Regions from separate parts of the Paenibacillus sp. CH40 genome, predicted to be linked through region 4. Evidence: predicted binding sites of a transcription regulator. Region 4 holds the regulator's gene; each other region holds the start of a gene.
What was found. The regulator Rex, encoded in region 4, represses fermentation and respiration genes when NADH is low (regulators of the CRP and FNR family bind a similar motif). The targets are predictions, from matches to a motif close to TTGTGAAATATTTCACAA.

Region 1 (4,633 bases), 160 kb from region 4:
AAACACATTGACATTCAGATGATGTGCGTGGCTTCCAAAGTAGCCATCCATCATCGAAACAAGGTTTGTTTTGCGTGTTTCTTCTTCTTTACCCAGTGCTTTAGGCACGATGGAGAAGGTGTTCGAGATACCATCCAGACTGTGTTCATAAGGCAATTTGGCTACGGAACTCAGAGATGCCAAAGCACCTTTTTTATCACGGCCGTGCATTGGGTTTGCCCCTGGTGCAAACGGTTCGCCTGCTTTACGTCCATCCGGTGTTGTACCTGTTTTCTTACCGTACACCACGTTGGAAGTAATAGTCAGTACAGATTGAGTAGGAACCGCATTACGATAAGCTTTATGCTTGCGAATCATGCTCATGAAGCTTTCTACCAGTTCCACAGCGATGTTATCTACACGGTCATCGTTGTTACCGTAGCAAGGGTATTCGCCTTCAATTTCAAAGTCAACAGCAATCCCTTTTTCGTTACGGATTGGTTTAACTTTTGCAAATTTAATGGCACTCAAGGAGTCGGTAGCAACTGACAGACCCGCAATACCACAAGCCATGGTACGGAGAATATCACGATCATGCAATGCCATTTCAATGCGTTCGTAGCTATATTTATCATGCATGTAGTGAATAACATTCAAAGTGTTCATGTACAGTTTTGCCAACCATTCCATCATAGGTTTGAAGCGGCTCAACACTTCTTCATAATCTAGAACTTCACCTGTAATGGCTGGGAATTCAGGCCCTACTTGGACGCCAGATTTTTCATCTTTACCACCGTTAATTGCATACAGCAGAGCTTTAGCCAAGTTGGCACGAGCACCAAAGAATTGCATTTGCTTACCGATTTTCATTGCCGATACACAACAAGCAATACCATAATCGTCTCCATAAATTGGACGCATCAGATCGTCATTTTCGTACTGAATGGAGCTAGTTTCAATAGAAACTTTCGCACAATACTTTTTGAAGCCTTCAGGCAATTTTTCCGACCACAGTACAGTCAGGTTCGGCTCCGGTGCAGGTCCCAGATTGTAGAGGGTGTGCAGGAAACGGAAGCTGTTTTTAGTTACCCGAGTTTCTCCAGTTACGGACATACCACCAATGGACTCAGTAACCCAAGTTGGATCTCCACTGAACAGTTCATTATAGTCAGGTGTGCGCAAGAACTTAACAATACGCAATTTCATAACAAAATGATCGACCAGTTCTTGAGCTTGTTCTTCTGTCATTGTACCCTCTTCCATATCACGTTGAGAGTAAATATCAAGGAAGGAAGATACGCGTCCTAAGGACATTGCTGCACCATTTTGTTCTTTGATTGCTGCAAGATATCCAAAATATACCCATTGGAAAGCTTCTTTCGCATTGTTAGCAGGTTTTGAAATATCAAAACCGTGCTCAGCAGCCATTTGTTTCAGTTCATTCAAAGCACGAATTTGTTCGGAAATTTCCTCACGCAGACGAATTACGTCTTCTTCCATGGAATCAACTTCAAGGCTTTTCAGTTGCAGCTTTTTATCTTGGATCAAGAAGTCTGCACCATACAAAGCTACACGACGATAGTCACCGATAATACGACCACGACCGTATGCATCTGGCAGACCAGTAATGATACCAGCTTTACGGGCTGCTCTCATTTCATCTGTATAAGCGTCAAATACACCTTGGTTGTGAGTTTTACGAATATGAGTGAAAATATCAATGATACTTTCTGGTACTTCAAAACCATAGGCTTTACAAGCGTCGATCATCATCCGAATTCCACCAAACGGCTGCAAAGAGCGTTTGAATGGAGCATCTGTTTGTACACCGACAATTTGCTCTTTATCCCGGTCTAGATAACCCGGTTTATGTGAAATAATAGTGGATGGCGTATTCACGTCTACATCAAGCACGCCGCCGTTTGCCAACTCTTTTTTGGTAAGATCGGATACAATATCCCACAATGCAGTTGTGTTGGCGGTAGGACCAACCAAAAATTCTTCATTGCCAACATAAGGTAAGATATTAGTTTCAATAAAATCGTTGACGTTAACTTCTTTAGTCCATTTGCCTTTTTTAAAACCTCTCCAGCCAGATTGTTGCTCTTGTAATTCTCTCTCAATCACCGACATGTAAATCCCTCCAAATTCTTTTGGTCTTCCGGACTTGTGATTTTTTTCACGATAAAGCTATTTCTTGAGCCCGGCCTGTTCACCGATGCCTTACGCTCAGTGTCGGGACCTCTCTTACACCCTTATTGTAGAATAATGATAGAGTGTAGTATGTGATAAAAATCACAATATGAGTGATTTTTATCACTTTATTTTCCCTAGCTTCACGCCTATATCCTTAGCCTTGCCGTTCACCTCCCTTCCCAAACCAACAGGCCCTCTATATAGAGAGCCTGCATCGGTATTGAACGAGAAAATGCTTTTTCACAAGCCTCTTCGTACCTATTATATTATTGGTCAAAACGTCCGTAGAAGGCATTGCGATACACATCAGCCAACTCAGTAACCAGCGGCAACTTCGGATTCGCAGTTGTACATTGATCTTCAAAAGCGCGGTCAGCCAGATAGTCTACACGTGATTCGAAATCCTTCGCATCGAAACCGATTTGTTGGAACGATTCCTCGATACCAAGTGTTTTGTTCATCTTACGGATCGCTTCGATCAAGCTGTTAACCCCTTCTTCGGTGGTACGTGCAGGCAGTCCCAGTATGCGCGCAATTTCTGCATAACGCTCATCCGCAACAAAGTGCGAATATTTAGGGAATGAAGCAAATTTTGTCGGTTTTTTCGCATTATAGCGAATGACGTGCGGCATCAAAATGGCATTCGTGCGGCCATGCGCTGTATGGTATTGTCCACCCCATTTATGTGCAAGACTGTGGTTAATGCCCAAGAATGCATTAGCAAACGCCATACCAGCAAGTGTGGAAGCATTATGCATTTTTTCACGAGCCAGCTTATCACCGGTCAGAGCTGATTGTTCCAGGTATTGGAATACCAATTGAATGGCTTTAATCGCCAGACCGTCTGTGTAGTCATTAGCCATTACGGACACGTAAGCCTCGATAGCATGTGTCAGAACGTCCATACCTGTGTCCGCTACAGCTGTTTTAGGCAGCGAATATACAAACACTGGGTCAATAATTGCCACATCAGGAGTCAACTCATAGTCAGCCAGCGGGTACTTCGTGTTGCCCAGGTTTTTGTCCGTAATTACTGCGAACGATGTAACTTCGGAACCTGTACCCGAGGTTGTAGGGATAGCTACAAATTGTGCTTTTTGACCCAAACGTGGATACTTGTAAATCCGTTTACGGATATCCATGAATTTTTGTTTTAAGTTATTGAAATCAGTATCTGGATATTCATAGAACATCCACATGCCTTTAGCCGCATCCATTGGCGAACCGCCGCCCAGTGCGATGATGCAATCCGGTTGGAAACGTCTCATCATTTCAGTACCACGTTCTACCGTAACTGTCGATGGATCTGGCTCTACTTCAGAGAACACTTCGATAGCTACTGGTGTTTGGCGTTGATGCAGATAATGAATAACACGATCTACATATCCCAGTTGTACCATCATAGGGTCCGTGATAATGGCTACACGTGTGATATCAGGCATTTTAGCAAGATACTGTGTCGAATTTTTCTCAAAATAGATTTTGGAAGGTACTTTGAACCATTGCATATTCACCGTCCGTTTCGCCACCCTTTTCACATTAATCAAATTGACTGCCGATACGTTTGACGAAGTCGAGTTACGACCGTACGAACCGCAACCGAGTGTCAACGAAGGAAGGTTGGTGTTGTAAATGTCGCCAATCGCACCATGTGTGGAAGGTGCATTTACAATGATACGTCCTGTTTGCAGACGGTTTGCGAAGCGAGCGATAACGTCCTCATCGTTCGAATGAATAGCGGACGAGTGGCCCATGCCCCCGAATTCCACGACTTCAGCAGCGCGTTGAATACCTTGTTCTGCATTTTTTACTTTATAGCAAGCCAATACAGGACTCAATTTTTCCGCAGACAATGGGAATTTTGTTCCTACCCCTTCAATCTCAGCGACCAAAATTTTAGTTCCTGCTGGTACTGTGATACCACTCATTTCAGCAATTTTCACAGCAGACTGCCCGACGATAGCTGGGTTCACTGCACATTTCTCGACATTCATAGCTCCTTGAGTGAGCTTAGCTGCTTCTTCTTTATTTACAAAATAGCAGCCGTTAGCGATCATCAATTTTTTCACTTGTTCGAAGATTGGCTCTTCGATAATAACCGCTTGCTCGGAAGCACAAATCATACCGTTGTCGAAAGATTTAGAGAGGATGAGATCGTTCACAGCCTGCTTGATGTCTGCTGTTTTTTCAATAAAGCAAGGCACGTTACCTGGGCCTACACCCAGAGCAGGTTTACCGCAGCTATATGCCGCCTTAACCATGCCTGATCCACCAGTTGCCAAAATCAGCGCCACATCAGGGTGGTTCATCAGTACATTGGTCTTATCCATCGAAGGTGCTTCAATCCATTGAATACAATCAGCTGGAGCACCATGTTTAACAGCTGCTTCGAGCAAGACGCGGGCTGCTTCCGCACTACACGATTGAGCAGATGGATGGAAACCGAAAATGATTGGGT
Region 2 (4,633 bases), on a different contig from region 4:
AGGAAGCGGCTGAATTTTGCCAACTGAATTACGGGGTTAGTTTCCCGGTATTCGCCAAAGTGGACGTCAACGGACCGGATACAGCGCCTCTGTTTGAATATTTGAAAAAGCAACAGCCTGGAGAACAGGAAGATGGAACAATTCAGTGGAATTTCACGAAATTCATTGTGAATCGTGAAGGCGTACCTGTGGGTCGTTTTGAACCGAAGGAGTCACCAGAAGCGATGAAAGCAGCCATTGAGCAATTGCTATAGTAGCTTTGCCTTAACTCCAAAGTATATGTTTAAAAAGGTCTGATTTCCTGCGTGTCTCCGGGAAACGGACCTTTTTTTGTTCTCTACATGTGCATTTGTTTAAGGGGGGGCGCATCATGTGAAAGTCGATTCCAAGGGCATAATCAGGGGGCTTACAGGGAAAACTGAATGGAGCAAAAAAATATTTCAGCAAACCGTTGATTTTGTATATCCTTTCTTTTTTAAATGTGGACAAATTGTGAATATCACGAAAAGCTATTGTAATGTGAAAAATATCACACTATAATAAGCGCATGAAGTGAAATAAATCACAAACGCAAACGAGCTGTTTACGTGAAACTATTCACAATTATTATACATTTTATGCCCACACACCAAGGAGGAATTTAACATGAAAGTAGCAGTTATCGGATGTACACACGCAGGCACGGCAGCTATCGTCAACACAGCTAAATGTTATCCAGATGCAGAAATTACCGTTTACGAGCGTAATGATAATATTTCATTTTTATCTTGTGGTATTGCGCTGTATGTAGGTGGTGTCGTTAAAGATCCACACGGCCTGTTTTATTCGTCTCCAGATCAACTGTCTGACTTGGGTGTAGTGACCAAGATGCTTCATGAGGTAACGAGTGTGGATACGGCAGGCAAGACGCTGCATGCACGTAATCTCCAAACAGGTGAAGAATTTACAGACACATTTGATAAATTAATTGTGACCACAGGATCATGGCCCATTATTCCAAAGCTGGAGGGCATTGAACTTGATCATATTTTGCTCTGTAAAAACTATAATCATTCCAATGATATCATTGAGAAAGCCCAGCACGTACAGAACATTACAGTCGTCGGGGCTGGATACATTGGTGTTGAACTGGTAGAAGCTTTCCAAATGAACGGTAAAAACGTAACGCTGATCGACAGTGCTGATCGTATATTGAATAAGTATTTGGACCATGAGTATACAGACCGGATTGAAAGTTCCCTGAAGGAACATGGCATTAAGCTGGTGCTTGGCGAGACGGTGAGTCGTTTTGAGGGTACGAACGGTAAGGTGACTAAAGTGGTGACCTCTAAAGGAGAATATGAAACAGAGCTTGTTATTCTCTGCATCGGTTTCCGACCTCAAACGGATCTGCTCAAAGGTCAGGTAGATATGTTGCCTAACGGTGCGATCATTGTGGATAACTATATGCAAAGTAGCTGCCCGGACGTGTTTGCAGCAGGTGATAGTTGTGCAATCCGCTACAATCCGACAGGTAAAACGGCTTATATCCCTTTGGCAACCAACGCAGTTCGTATGGGTACACTGGTAGCACGTAATCTGGTACAACCAACCATTGCCTACATGGGAACCCAAGGAACTTCGGGTATCAAAATTTACGAAGACAATATTGCAGGAACAGGCTTGACGGAAGCGGCGGCAACGGACGAAGGCATGACTGTAGAAGCTGTAACCATTGAGGACAGCTACCGGCCTGAATTTATGCCAACCTCCGAAAAGGTATTACTGAAAGTGGTATATGAGCAGGAGACACGAAGAATTTTGGGGGCTCAAATTATGTCGAAGGTGGATTTGACGCAATCCATTAACACACTATCCGTAGCCATTCAAAATCATATGACCATTGACCAGTTGGCCTTTGTCGATTTCTTCTTCCAGCCGCATTATAACAAGCCTTGGAATTTCCTGAATGCAGCAGGTTTACAAGCATTGCCTACAATATCAGAACGGAACCCAGTTACTGTATAATTAGATTTGTCTGTGACATTGTTCATAAGTTTGTCAACAATCTGAGACGTACGGACGAATCCTTATAGTACAATATAGAGTAGCATAAGGATTAGGGGGTAAGTAGCTTATGGATTTGTTTTATATCCTTTTTCTTGTAGTCGTGGCCCTGGTAGGCCTCGGTGGAGTTATTTGGTTCTTGAGAGCAGTTGAAAAGGAAGAATACAACTAAATGTAAAGCGCGTAGTAGCGCAGTAGATGTAATAATACAGAAAGACAGTCCTTTTTCCAAGGGCTGTTTTTTTTATAGTTGAGAAAGTGATTTTTTTCACAAACATAATCACTGATTTTAAATAAAATATGAAAGAAGAATATTTTAGTGAAAAGATATTAAAGGAGCGGGGACATATGGCGAGCTATAAACCGGGGCAAATTGCTGAAAAGACGGTGGAAACAGGAGTGGCCAAGGCGAACAACCCGTGGACTGTGGCGGTGGTACTGGGATTTTTGGCAGGTGCATTTATTGCACTCGGGTTTTTGCTGGATATACGTGTTATTGCAAGTGCGCCTAAAGAATGGGGAAGCATTGCCACCTTTATTGGAGCTGCGGTGTTCCCCGTAGGTTTGGTATTAGTTTTGATCGCCGGCGGAGAATTGCTGACCGGCAATATGATGGCGGTCCCTTTGGCGAGATGGGCAGGACGGATTAAGACAGGAGCCATGCTTCGTAATTTGGCGATTATTACGCTCAGTAATTTTGCAGGTGCGTTATTCGTTGCATTTTTCTTTGGGCATGTACTGGGTTTGACAGAAACGGGCCCTTACCTGGACAAAGTGGTGGATATGGCAGGACATAAGCTACATGAAAGCTTTTTGCAGTCTTTTATATCGGGTATAGGATGTAACTGGCTCGTAGCACTGGCTGTATGGCTGGCATATAGCACAGACTCTATCGGTGGCAAAATCATGGGGATTTGGTTCCCGACAATGGCCTTTGTCGCTATTGGATTTCAGCACGTTGTTGCCAATATGTTTCTCATTCCGGCGGCTATTTTTGCAGGCCACTTTTCGTGGGCAGATTATGTTATGAACTTCATTCCGGTCTGGCTGGGGAATTTGGTAGGAGGTAGCCTGTTTGTGGCTGGAGCCTACTGGTTGGCCTATTTGAAAAAGCCTCAAACCAACGCACATCCAGTGAATGAATCTCCAACTACTTCTTCGGTTGCACATCAAATCCGTTGAGTGGTCCTGCTTAATTACGGTACTTTAAACAGCAATGAACAAAGCAAATCCGCCATGACAGGCCCGGGGGAACGAAACCTGTCATGGCGGATTTTTTTGGGAGTGGTCCATGATTTGGCATGGAGGATGAGTGTGCTCTCGTCCCATAATGCCTTGATCTCTTTTACCCTCGGTAAGAAATGATGAAACAGGATGTTGAAAAAAAATTATGATTCTAAAAAAAATCCGTTTTGCTCTATGCAGCAGACGGATTTTTTTAATATTTTGGAGAGCGGCTGTATGGGAGAATCCTTCTCTTGCCATAGGCCAAAGCTGTGGATATGATAAGATCAGTGTAATTTTTGGAAACGGTAACGGAAAGGAGCATCAACACTATGGATCATCGCAATAGCGCGCCTCCTGAGGCCACGCTTCAACAAGACTTACAAAGGGGACAGCGGATGACGGAGCAGCAGGATGGTATTTTTCCGGCTGTATGCCCGTTAGATTGCCCGGATACGTGTGGGCTCCTGCTTCACAAGGAAAATGGAAAGATAGTCAAGGTGACTGGGAACCCGGATCATCCTATTACCAAAGGGGCTATTTGTAACAAAGTTCGCAATATGACGGAGCGGGTATATGATCCTGATCGGGTGCTCTATCCGTTGAAACGTATAGGCCCCAAAGGAGAAGGGAAATTTGAACGTATTAGCTGGGAGGAGGCAGTCGATACCATTACAGGTCGGTTCAAGGAGCTGATACGTACGGACGGACCGGAATCTATTCTCCCCTACAGCTTTTATGGCAATATGGGCGTATTGAGTGTGGATGGAATGGACCGCAGATTTTTTAATGCGCTGGGTTCAAGCCAACTGGATCAGACGATATGTAGCGTGGCAGGGAATGAAGGCTGGGCGTCCGTTATGGGTTTTAAGGGCGGCACCAGCCCGGAGGACACGGAGGATGCAGACCTCATTATTGTGTGGGGTGGAAATGTCATTAGCACTAACATGCATCAGGTCGTTTTGGCTGAGAAAGCACGTAAAAAAGGTGCTAAGGTGGTCGTTATTGACGTTCATCGCAACCGGACGGCGCAATGGGCGGATTGGTTCATTCCGTTATATCCGGGGACGGATACGGCGCTTGCGCTGGGTGTTATGAATGTGCTGTTCGCTCAGGGACTGACGGACGACGAATTTTTACATCGCTACACGGTAGGCCATGAGGAACTGCGCGAGCATGTTAAGACATATACACCAGAGCGAGTTTCGCGGATTACCGGCGTACCGGAAGCGGATATCATCCGTTTGGCGGAAATGTACGGAACTGCGCGAGCAGCGTATATCAATATCGGCAATGGGCTTCAGCATCATGATAATGGCGGTATGAACGTACGTGCGGTTACATGCTTGCCTGCGCTCACTGG
Region 3 (4,633 bases), on a different contig from region 4:
CAAATGTTTAGGAACAGCTACGAATAACGAATGTCTACTTTAATGTAGTGGATTCACTCTAATAAATGTAGTATAGCGTTCTCCGGAATCGCATCGGGGAGCGCTATTTGTTTACTTTTTTAACGATGTGAACTGACAGGTTGACAAGGAAGCAGGGCGATGATAGACTGACTTTACTATAAAACTTATTAAACTTATCGGAATTAAAGTGAATGAATATCCTGGATGGATATTCCACGTTACGATATGAGTTTGAATTCATAAATGTGTAGTGAAGCTTGAAACAGGGGGAATCAGGATGGAACGGCAAATTGGAATTCGCTTTGAACATGAAGAGCTGGCCGCAACAATTCATTATCCAAACCGTACAAATGAGGGAGATCGTCAGAGAAGGGTTCCTCTCGTTGTTATATGTCACGGTTTTGTAGGCAATCGTATCGGAGTAGATCGATTATTCGTCAAGACTGCGCGTGAACTGGCCGAAGGGGGTTACTTTGTCCTGCGCTTTGATTTTGCCGGTTGTGGGGAAAGCACGGGGGAATATGGCAAGCAGGGGTTAGAATCAATGATTAATCAGACACGTACCGTGTTGGATTACGCCGTCAATTGCGCGGACATTGACCCGACCAAGGTGACGCTGATCGGTCACAGTCTGGGGGGCGCAGTTGCCCTTCTCACAGCCGTACGGGACAAGAGAGTACAAAATCTGGTTCTTTGGTCCGCAGTGGGCTATCCGTTCAACGACATCGTCAAAATTACGGAGCGAAGCGTGTACGATGAGTCTGTTAAAACCGGTCATGCCGACTATTTGGGCTATAAGTTTACGCCTGCTTATTTTGAGTCGTTAGCTCAATTTCAGCCGTTCCAGGAGGCCGTTAAATTTAACGGAGATGTGCTCGTTGTTCATGGCACCTCGGATGATATTATTCCTGTGGATTATGCATTTCTGTTTCAAAAGATATTCTGGATGCGTCCAGAGGGACGCTGTGATAAAGAGATTATTTTCCAGGGAGATCACACTTTCTCGTCAGGTAAAGAGCGGCAACGGCTGATTGATCGAACACTTGAATGGCTGGATGAACAGGAAAATATTCAACGGGATTGGCAGCACTGGATGATCTGATTTCAGTGTGTAACGGATTGTATTGGAAATTGCGCCTCCGCCGGAGTAAAATGGAAGAGTAACACTATACTGGCGTGTGGAGGTTGGCAGCGATGACATTACCCTCAATTTTTGTTGCGCATGGTTCACCGACACTGGCTGTAGAAAATAACGCATATACCAGCTTTCTTGCAAAGCTGGGCGCGAGCCTGCCCCGACCCAAAGGAATTGTCATTTTTTCCGCGCATTGGGATAGCCCCGATCAATGTATTGGCGCGGATGATCAGCATGCAGCGTTGCACGATTTCTATGGCTTTCCCGAAGAAATGTACTCAATCGATTACCCTGCACCAGGCGATCCAAAGCTGTATGAGGAGATAGAGCATCTGTTCAGTCAGCATAACCTGTTCCACCAGCCGGTTCGGAACCGAGGACTGGATCATGGAGCATGGGTGGTTTTGCGGCATATATATCCTGATGCAGACATACCGGTCGTACCCTTATCCATTGATTCTCGGCGCGCTCCCCAGGAGCAATACGAGATTGGGCGGATGCTGGCGCCGTTGCGAGAACAAGGGATTTTGATTATCGGTAGCGGTGGATTGGTCCACAACTTGCGGACACTCAAGCAGACGAGTGAGCCAGCCGATTGGGCCGTTCAATATGATGACTGGATTGCACAGCAGCTTCAAGACTGGAATTTGCGTCACCTATTCCAATATGACAAGAAGGCTCCATATGCCAAACAGGCGGTACCTTTTTATGGAATAGAGCATTTTTCACCTTTGTTTTATGCGATGGGGGCTGCGGATCATGAGCGCTCCGCTCGTAAGCTTTTTCAATCGTATGTCCTTGGCTCGTTAAGTCTCAATTGTTGGGCTTTTGGTCAAGAAAGTGATACGTAAATGTAAAAAAAGAACTTCCGAATCCACATGGTGTGTGGGAATGGAAGTTCTTTTGTGTATTTTGCGTCTTCGATTAATTAGAAGGCACGTTCTTTTTTAGCCAGTTTAAGCTATTTTTCGACTAGGGTCCGCTGGAAAGGTATCTTTATTTTTACGAAACAGTCCACGCAGGAAGGGCAGTACCCAACGGTCAAAGCCAATTCTTCCGGCATTTGCACCAGCAACTACAAGGAAGATTTCAAACAGCAGGTAGATTGCATTGGTGCTTACTGTACCCGAGAACAGGAACGAGAAGTTCATAACCATAGCCATCAAAGCAGCCAGTGTAGTCAATGTACCGAGAAGCAGGCCAACCCCGACCAAGAACTCACCCAATGGGATCAGGACGTTGAACAAACCTACATTCGGCAGGGCAAAGGCTTCCAGGAACGATCCCCACCAGCCTTGTACAGCGGGATGGTCTCCACCTGTTTTAGCAATGGCCCCCGAGATAAATCCGCCTGCATCGAATCCACCTGTCAGCTTTTCAAGTCCGTGGGTCATCCATTCATAACCTAGATAAACCCGTACTACAGTCAGCAACCACATTGCGACTTTGTTTTCACGTAACCAGCTGTTAAACATTCAAACCACTCCTCTTTCTTAATCTATAATGTTGGTTGTATTTCATTTTGTTGGGGATGATCATCTTTGCTACACCTTTATTGTAGTAGGTTCAGTTACAGTTATTTGTGATAAAAATCACAAAGTCTGAATATTTTTTAAATTTTAATGTCTTTAGATAAGTATTCTATAGAGTGGTTACGCTTCAATCAAGACAAAAACAGGAAATAAAGCTTATAATGAGAAAAATAACTAAGTGGAGGGATGAACTTGTCCGGGCCCATTTCCCAACGAAATCATTGGTTGCGTGTGATGGCCTCAGCTCTGTTATGCATGACGCTGATGTCTTGTACTGCTATGTCCAATACGGGTGAATCTGATTCCGTTCCCCAACCGACCAAGCAAGTAACAGAGAAGGAGGCACTTGAACCGCCGAAGGAGCAGTCTATTCCGGCATTTACAGCTCCGCTTACCGGTCTTCCGGTGGAGCAGCCTGTTTTGGAGCGGCCGCTCGCTGTCATGATTAACAATGCTCCGGCTGCACGTCCACAGGCAGGACTTAGCCAGGCAGACATGGTATATGAAGTTCTTGCAGAAGGCGGGATTACCCGTCTGGTCGCTTTTTTCCAAAGTCATGGTGGAGATGTAAAGATCGGACCGGTCCGTAGCATTCGACCGTATTTGATTGAGCTGGGCGAAACCTATGGTGCGTTGCCTATACACGCAGGGGGAAGCACAGATGCCTATGCGATTTTACAGCAGCAGCGGAAGGAACATCTGGATGAGATTTCAAATGGAGGGGCTTACTTCTGGCGAAGCAAAGATCGTCGTCCTCCACATAATTTATACACAGACATGAACAGACTGCGCAAAGGAAGCGATAGTAAAGGGTATGCCAAGCATACGGACGTTCCAGTATATTCTTACCTTAAATCCGGTGAAACCCCAGTTATGGTGGACGAGACAGCAGCATCTTTGCAAATTCGGTTTTTGCTTAAAAGCTATCGGGTATCTTATACCTATGATCCAGCGAATCAACAATATAAGCGTTTTGTGAACGAAAAGTCACATGTGGATCAAAATAATAACCAACAGCTCTCAGCAGCCAATGTTATTGTAATGAGCGCTAGACATCGAACGTTGGATGATGTGGGCAGATTAAGTGTTGAGCTGGACGGCAGTGGAGAGGCCATGGTGTTTCAACAAGGACAGTTAATACAGGCTGAGTGGCAGCATACACCAGGCGATGCGATTCGTTTTATGAAAAATGGGGTTGAAATCCCGTTAACGCCAGGTACATCCTATATACATGTGGTACCAGCAGATACTTCACTAAAGGAACATGTAACCATAGCAGCAAATTAGAAAACGAAATACACCTTTTTAGGAAAAAATTGTCGGATAATGACCTTCCATGTCGGGCACTGTATACCTATGTCATGAAATTTGCTTTTACAAACATTACAAAAACATTGATGAGTGTGATAAGATAGCAAAGGTTGTCTATTGCAGTCGAAACAGGTTGCGGATATTTTCGTAAAGGGGTAATCGTTATGAGATTGAAGAAAAAGGATATATTCTTCGAGACGTTGGAAAATATGGCAGATACGATCGTGCAAGCAGCCGATTATTTTGCCCAACATACTTCAAATCTTCAGGATGTGACTTTGTTTACAAATGAAATGAAGAAGTATGAAAATAAGTGTGATGATTACACACACACGATTATTACTGAGCTGAACAAGACCTTCATTACGCCGTTGGAACGCGACGACATCATGGAACTGACAACAACCATGGATGATGTGTTGGACGGTCTTGAAGCGACGGCTTCCCGTTTTTATATGTACAACATTACGGAGCCGGACGAGTATATTGTGCAGTTCGCTGATATTCTGCGTCAATCAGCTTACGAAATTCAGAAAGCTGTACATTTGCTTTCACAGAAAAAATTGCTGGCCATTCGTGAATACACTATTCGCCTGAATGATTTGGAAAATCAGGGGGATGAATTATTGCGTAT
Region 4 (4,633 bases):
CTTATAAAATATAGTATATCATAACGTATATCTAATATCGAAGGCAATGTGTGGAGGAGTTGTGATGAGGCAAAATCTTTGGTTAAGGTGGAGGCGAGACGCTGAGCGTAGGATTTGATCTTACGATCGCTGTTGCCACCCGATTTTTCTCGATTATATTCTTAAATCCGGCGGCAAAGGCGAACGCTCTGCTTCTCCAAATTCAAATCCTCCACTCCGTGCTGCCCGCATAAAGATGAATTTGCCCTAGGAGAGAAGATGGATAGGTAAAGATGCTTCACTGGCTTTTAGCCCATTTTACGGCATAGCAAGACTAAAAGACGTAAATACGATTTCCATCGCATTTACGCCTTTTTCTTGAGTTTTCAATTATTTACTAGTCATTCATTCCACATCTGCTAATCCTCAACCAGCTCAGTTATTGGGCAAAGTATATTTTACACCCGTCGCTACCCCATCTGAGAAACGATAAAAGGTGTAGTAATGATGACTTCCATCATCGTAAAACAACTGCCACACATATTCGCCATTGAACACACTCGGCTGAAGCCTTACAATTTTTGCACCTGGAAGCTGCTGCTGAATTATTGCCGTCATTTTTTGCTCATCGACTCCATTCTTCAGCAGTTCGGTGTGAACACCGCTATTATCTGCGGCAGGTACGTTAGGTTGTCCTTCCACTTTTTGAAAAGGAACCCACACCATTATATTTTCATTCTGTGCATTTTTCCCTTGAACCACCCAATATACCTGATCCCACACAGACTTCCATGTTTGAGTCGTGCTAACCAGACCACCTGATTGCTTGGCCTTAATGATAGCGGCATTTTTCTCAGCCACCTGGTCTTGAGTAACATAGGAATAATACCAGAAAATGCTGACCAGGATCAGTATTACGGCCAAAATGGCGACCGCTATCCACTTTTTCTTATTTTTCAAACCCGTGCTTCCTCTCTAAGGGGATGTGACACCTGAATTAGCGCGACAGCAGCCCCTCAAAGGCGGCTTGTGCCTCATGTTTGATGCGTTCCTCGTCCATAGTCAGGCATTCGCCGTTTTTCACAACCTGACGACCGTCTACCCATACGTGAACCACGTCTTTGGCGCTTGCTGAGTATACCGCATGTGAAATAAGATCTGTACGCGGCAAGAAATGTGCCTGATTCAGATCCAGCGCGATAAAGTCAGCCTTGTTGCCTGCTGCCAACGCTCCTACTTCTTTTAAACCAATTGACTTTGCACCGTATTCTGTTGCCAGACGCAGCGCTTCACTTGCAGGAACTGCCGTAGGGTCACCAGATACACCCTTGTGAATAAGTGCTGCCAGACGCATTTCCTCGAACATATCCAGGTTATTATTACTGGCAGGACCATCCGTTCCGAGAGAAACGGTAACCCCTGCACGCAGCAATTCAGGCACTCTTGCCACACCACTTGCCAGCTTCAAGTTGCTACCTGGGTTGTGCGAAACCGCTACACCACGTTCAGCCAGTAAAGCTATTTCTTCATCGTTTAAATGAACGCCATGGGCAACAAGCGAAGGACGGGAGAAAAAGCCAAGCTTATCCAAGTGTGCAACTGGACGCAAACCGTAGTCTCGTACGTTTTGCTCCACTTCGGCGATCGTCTCAGACATGTGCGTATGCAGCGGCAAATCCAGATCATGCGCAGCTTGTACGAATTTTTCAATAAACGCAGGTGGACAGGTGTATGGCGCATGCGGTGACATCATCGTTGTAATACGCCCGTCTGCTTTACCATGCCAGTTACGCGCAAAAGTCACGGCCTCAGCCAGCTTGATTCGCTGTTCTTCCTCCGAACATAGTCCAATTGCTCCACGCATCAGACTTGCACGAATACCTGACTCTTCAGCTACACGAGCCACCTCATCCATATGATCGTACATGTCCAGGAAGGTCGTTGTACCACCTTTCAGCATTTCCAGCACAGACAATGACGTACCCCAGTACACGTCCGTAGATGTAAACTTGGCTTCCATAGGCCACATTTTTTCCTGAAGCCATACTTGAAGTGCCAAGTCATCTCCATGCCCACGCAGCAGAGACATCGCCGCATGACCATGAGTATTAATCAGACCAGGTAAAAACAAAAGCCCCTTACCATCGATCGCTTCCGTCTCTTCCTCACCCGAAGGCAAAGTCTCGCCAATGTAAGTAATGCGGCTATCTTCCACAATCATAAAACCATGGATTACCCCAGCTTCTGGTCCATTTACGGCAAAAGAGCCGTTTTTAATCATCCATTTATTCACTGTCATATTGTGTTTCTTCCTTTCCGTCCTCCAAATAATAAGCGAGGCTAAGCAAATCAGTTGTAAAGTCTGTGGCATGAATCCGAATGTTAGCCGGTGCTTTGAGAGTAGTCGGTGCAAAGTTCAGGATCGCTCCAATTCCACTCTCAATAAGCCTGTCAGCCACGTGCTGTGCTTCAAAATCAGGTACGGTAATAATCCCGATTCGAATGTTTTTTTCTTTCACAGTCGTTTCCAGTTCATCCATCGGTTGCACGACCAATGTATTGATCTTGGTCCCTACCTTATCCGGAAACGCATCAAATACCGCTACAATCTTCATATTGTCTTTTAAATAAGCGTTATAATTCGAAAGGGCTTGCCCCAGATTACCCGCTCCGACCAATACTACATTAATTTGCTGATCGATTTTCAGGATATGGCGTATTTTCTCAATTAGATAAGAAACATCATAACCGATACCCTTCCGACCAAAATCTCCAAAATAGGCGAGATCTTTACGGATTTGGGCCGGGTTCAAATCTAGCCTCTGTCCCAACTCTTGAGAAGAGACCGTAGCCACCTCCCGTTTGTGAAGTGCATTCAGATAACGTAAATATACGGGTAACCTCCGTACGACAGCCTCTGAAATTTTATCTGATTTCATACTTGCTCCCCCTAATTGTAACGAACATACTTAGTGTCCGTCCGTTATGCCTCGGTCTCCGGGGCGGATTGGAGCCATTCGGCGATGCGGGGCACCATTTGCTCCGATGGCATATGCTCCATTTTTGGTCCCGGTAACGAGTACAAAAAGTGCTTTCCGTAATAGGATTCGATCACACGCGTATCGTAAACGATAACGACCCCGTGGTCGCTCGCTGTACGAACCAACCGACCAAATCCCTGTTTGAAGCGAATGACCGCTTGTGGTACAGACAGCTTCATAAATGGATTCTTCTTCTGCTGCTGGAGCAGCTCGCTTTTTGCCTCCAGCAACGGGTGATTCGGCGGTTGAAATGGCAAGCGAACAATGGCTAGACAAGTCAGAGCCTTCCCCGGAATATCGACGCCTTCCCAGAAGCTGCTGGTTCCCAGCAATACAGAAGCTTTGGCTTCCTGAAAACGGCGGGTTAGCTTGCTGCGACTCCCACTGTCCACACCTTGTCCCAGCACAGTAATTTCGCTGGATGCTAAGGCCTCTTTGAGCGGCTCATACACTTGCCGGAGCATCCGGTAGGAAGTAAACAGAACGAGCATTCTCCCCCGCGTCGCCTGAGCAGTCGCTCCTAGAGAGCTAACGAGCATATCTACAAAGTGTGCATCTCCTACACTGCCCTTCACGCTTGGGAAATCCCGTGGAATGACCAGCAACACCTGATCCCTGTAATTAAACGGTGACGGGAGCTGCGAAGTCATCAGCCGCTCTTGATCTGCGGCTTCCTGCAAGCCGAGCTGATCGATCATGTACTGAAACGACTTATCTACCGATAAGGTAGCAGACGTCAGAATAATGCTTCTTTTTTTGTCAAAAAACATTTCTTTCAACTGGCGGCTCACATCGACAGGCACCGCATAAAATTGTAATGATTTACTGCGGAATTGCCCACTCGCTTCGAGCCAGTATACGGTTGTTTCATCATCGAGTCGCATAAAAAAGCGCAAATTTTCTCGAATCCCCGCCAGATCCTTGAGCAGACCCGTGATATCTGTAATAAGGCTATCCGCCGCATAATCGTCATGCTCTTCCTTGACGTCCAGCATCAGCTTGTCGCCCTTGCGCAAAATTTCACTCATCGTTACATATAGCTGATTTTCCAAAGCCCCCGCCTGATCCCACTTTGCAGGCTTGGCTGAAGGTTTGAGACGGGAAGAAAACTGTCCTGTTTCACCCGGTGTCGCATCGCTTCGCTCTGGCAACATGCCAAACAGCTTGTCGCTTAGCAGGTCCCAAGTTTCCTTAACCTCTAACACGAGCGGATACATCTGATCGATGGTTGAGGCCCAATCTGTCGACTTCTCGTGCCCCGATTTCGCCAACTGTTGACGAAGTGAAGGCAGTTGTCCATTCTTGCTGTCTTTGAACAGTCGCGTCAGTGTATGCACGAGTGTGAAATATTTCATATGCATACCTAGGTGCTTACCAGCTACTTCCTCCAGGTGATGGGCTTCATCAATCACCAGATGTTCATAGCTTGGCAACAACTGGTGACTAGCTTTGACGTCTGTAAACAACTTAGAGTGATTCGTAATAACAACATCCGCTATCCCTGCTTCATGGCGTGCACGATGATAATAGCATTTGCGGAACCATGGGCAAGAACGACCAAGACAGGACTCTGAATCACTCGCCACCGTTTCCCAGAAATCTCCACCACGGTT

Region 1: pflB (formate C-acetyltransferase) is a predicted target of Rex. The motif match lies at 2,147-2,164, and genes of this name have one in related genera.
Region 2: NLX73_RS11010 (formate/nitrite transporter family protein) is a predicted target of Rex. The motif match lies at 2,303-2,320, and genes of this name have one in related genera.
Region 3: NLX73_RS20680 (DoxX family membrane protein) is a predicted target of Rex. The motif match lies at 2,737-2,754, and genes of this name have one in related genera.

The regions. Positions count from the first base shown of each region.
Region 1 is NZ_JANAVQ010000001.1:818,635-823,267, reverse strand. It holds gene pflB (formate C-acetyltransferase) at 1-2,112, opposite strand, end outside; gene adhE (bifunctional acetaldehyde-CoA/alcohol dehydrogenase) at 2,442-4,633, opposite strand, start outside.
Region 2 is NZ_JANAVQ010000003.1:231,232-235,864, reverse strand. It holds gene NLX73_RS11020 (glutathione peroxidase) at 1-254, shown strand, start outside; gene NLX73_RS11015 (FAD-dependent oxidoreductase) at 646-2,007, shown strand; gene NLX73_RS11010 (formate/nitrite transporter family protein) at 2,395-3,228, shown strand; gene NLX73_RS11005 (molybdopterin-containing oxidoreductase family protein) at 3,603-4,633, shown strand, end outside.
Region 3 is NZ_JANAVQ010000008.1:159,498-164,130, reverse strand. It holds gene NLX73_RS20695 (hypothetical protein) at 1-27, shown strand, start outside; gene NLX73_RS20690 (alpha/beta hydrolase) at 299-1,123, shown strand; gene NLX73_RS20685 (dioxygenase family protein) at 1,216-2,007, shown strand; gene NLX73_RS20680 (DoxX family membrane protein) at 2,113-2,631, opposite strand; gene NLX73_RS20675 (DUF3048 domain-containing protein) at 2,881-3,975, shown strand; gene NLX73_RS20670 (DUF47 domain-containing protein) at 4,164-4,633, shown strand, end outside.
Region 4 is NZ_JANAVQ010000001.1:975,026-979,658, reverse strand. It holds gene NLX73_RS04255 (cell wall elongation regulator TseB-like domain-containing protein) at 415-939, opposite strand; gene NLX73_RS04250 (amidohydrolase) at 977-2,278, opposite strand; gene NLX73_RS04245 (redox-sensing transcriptional repressor Rex) at 2,265-2,918, opposite strand; gene dinG (ATP-dependent DNA helicase DinG) at 2,963-4,633, opposite strand, start outside.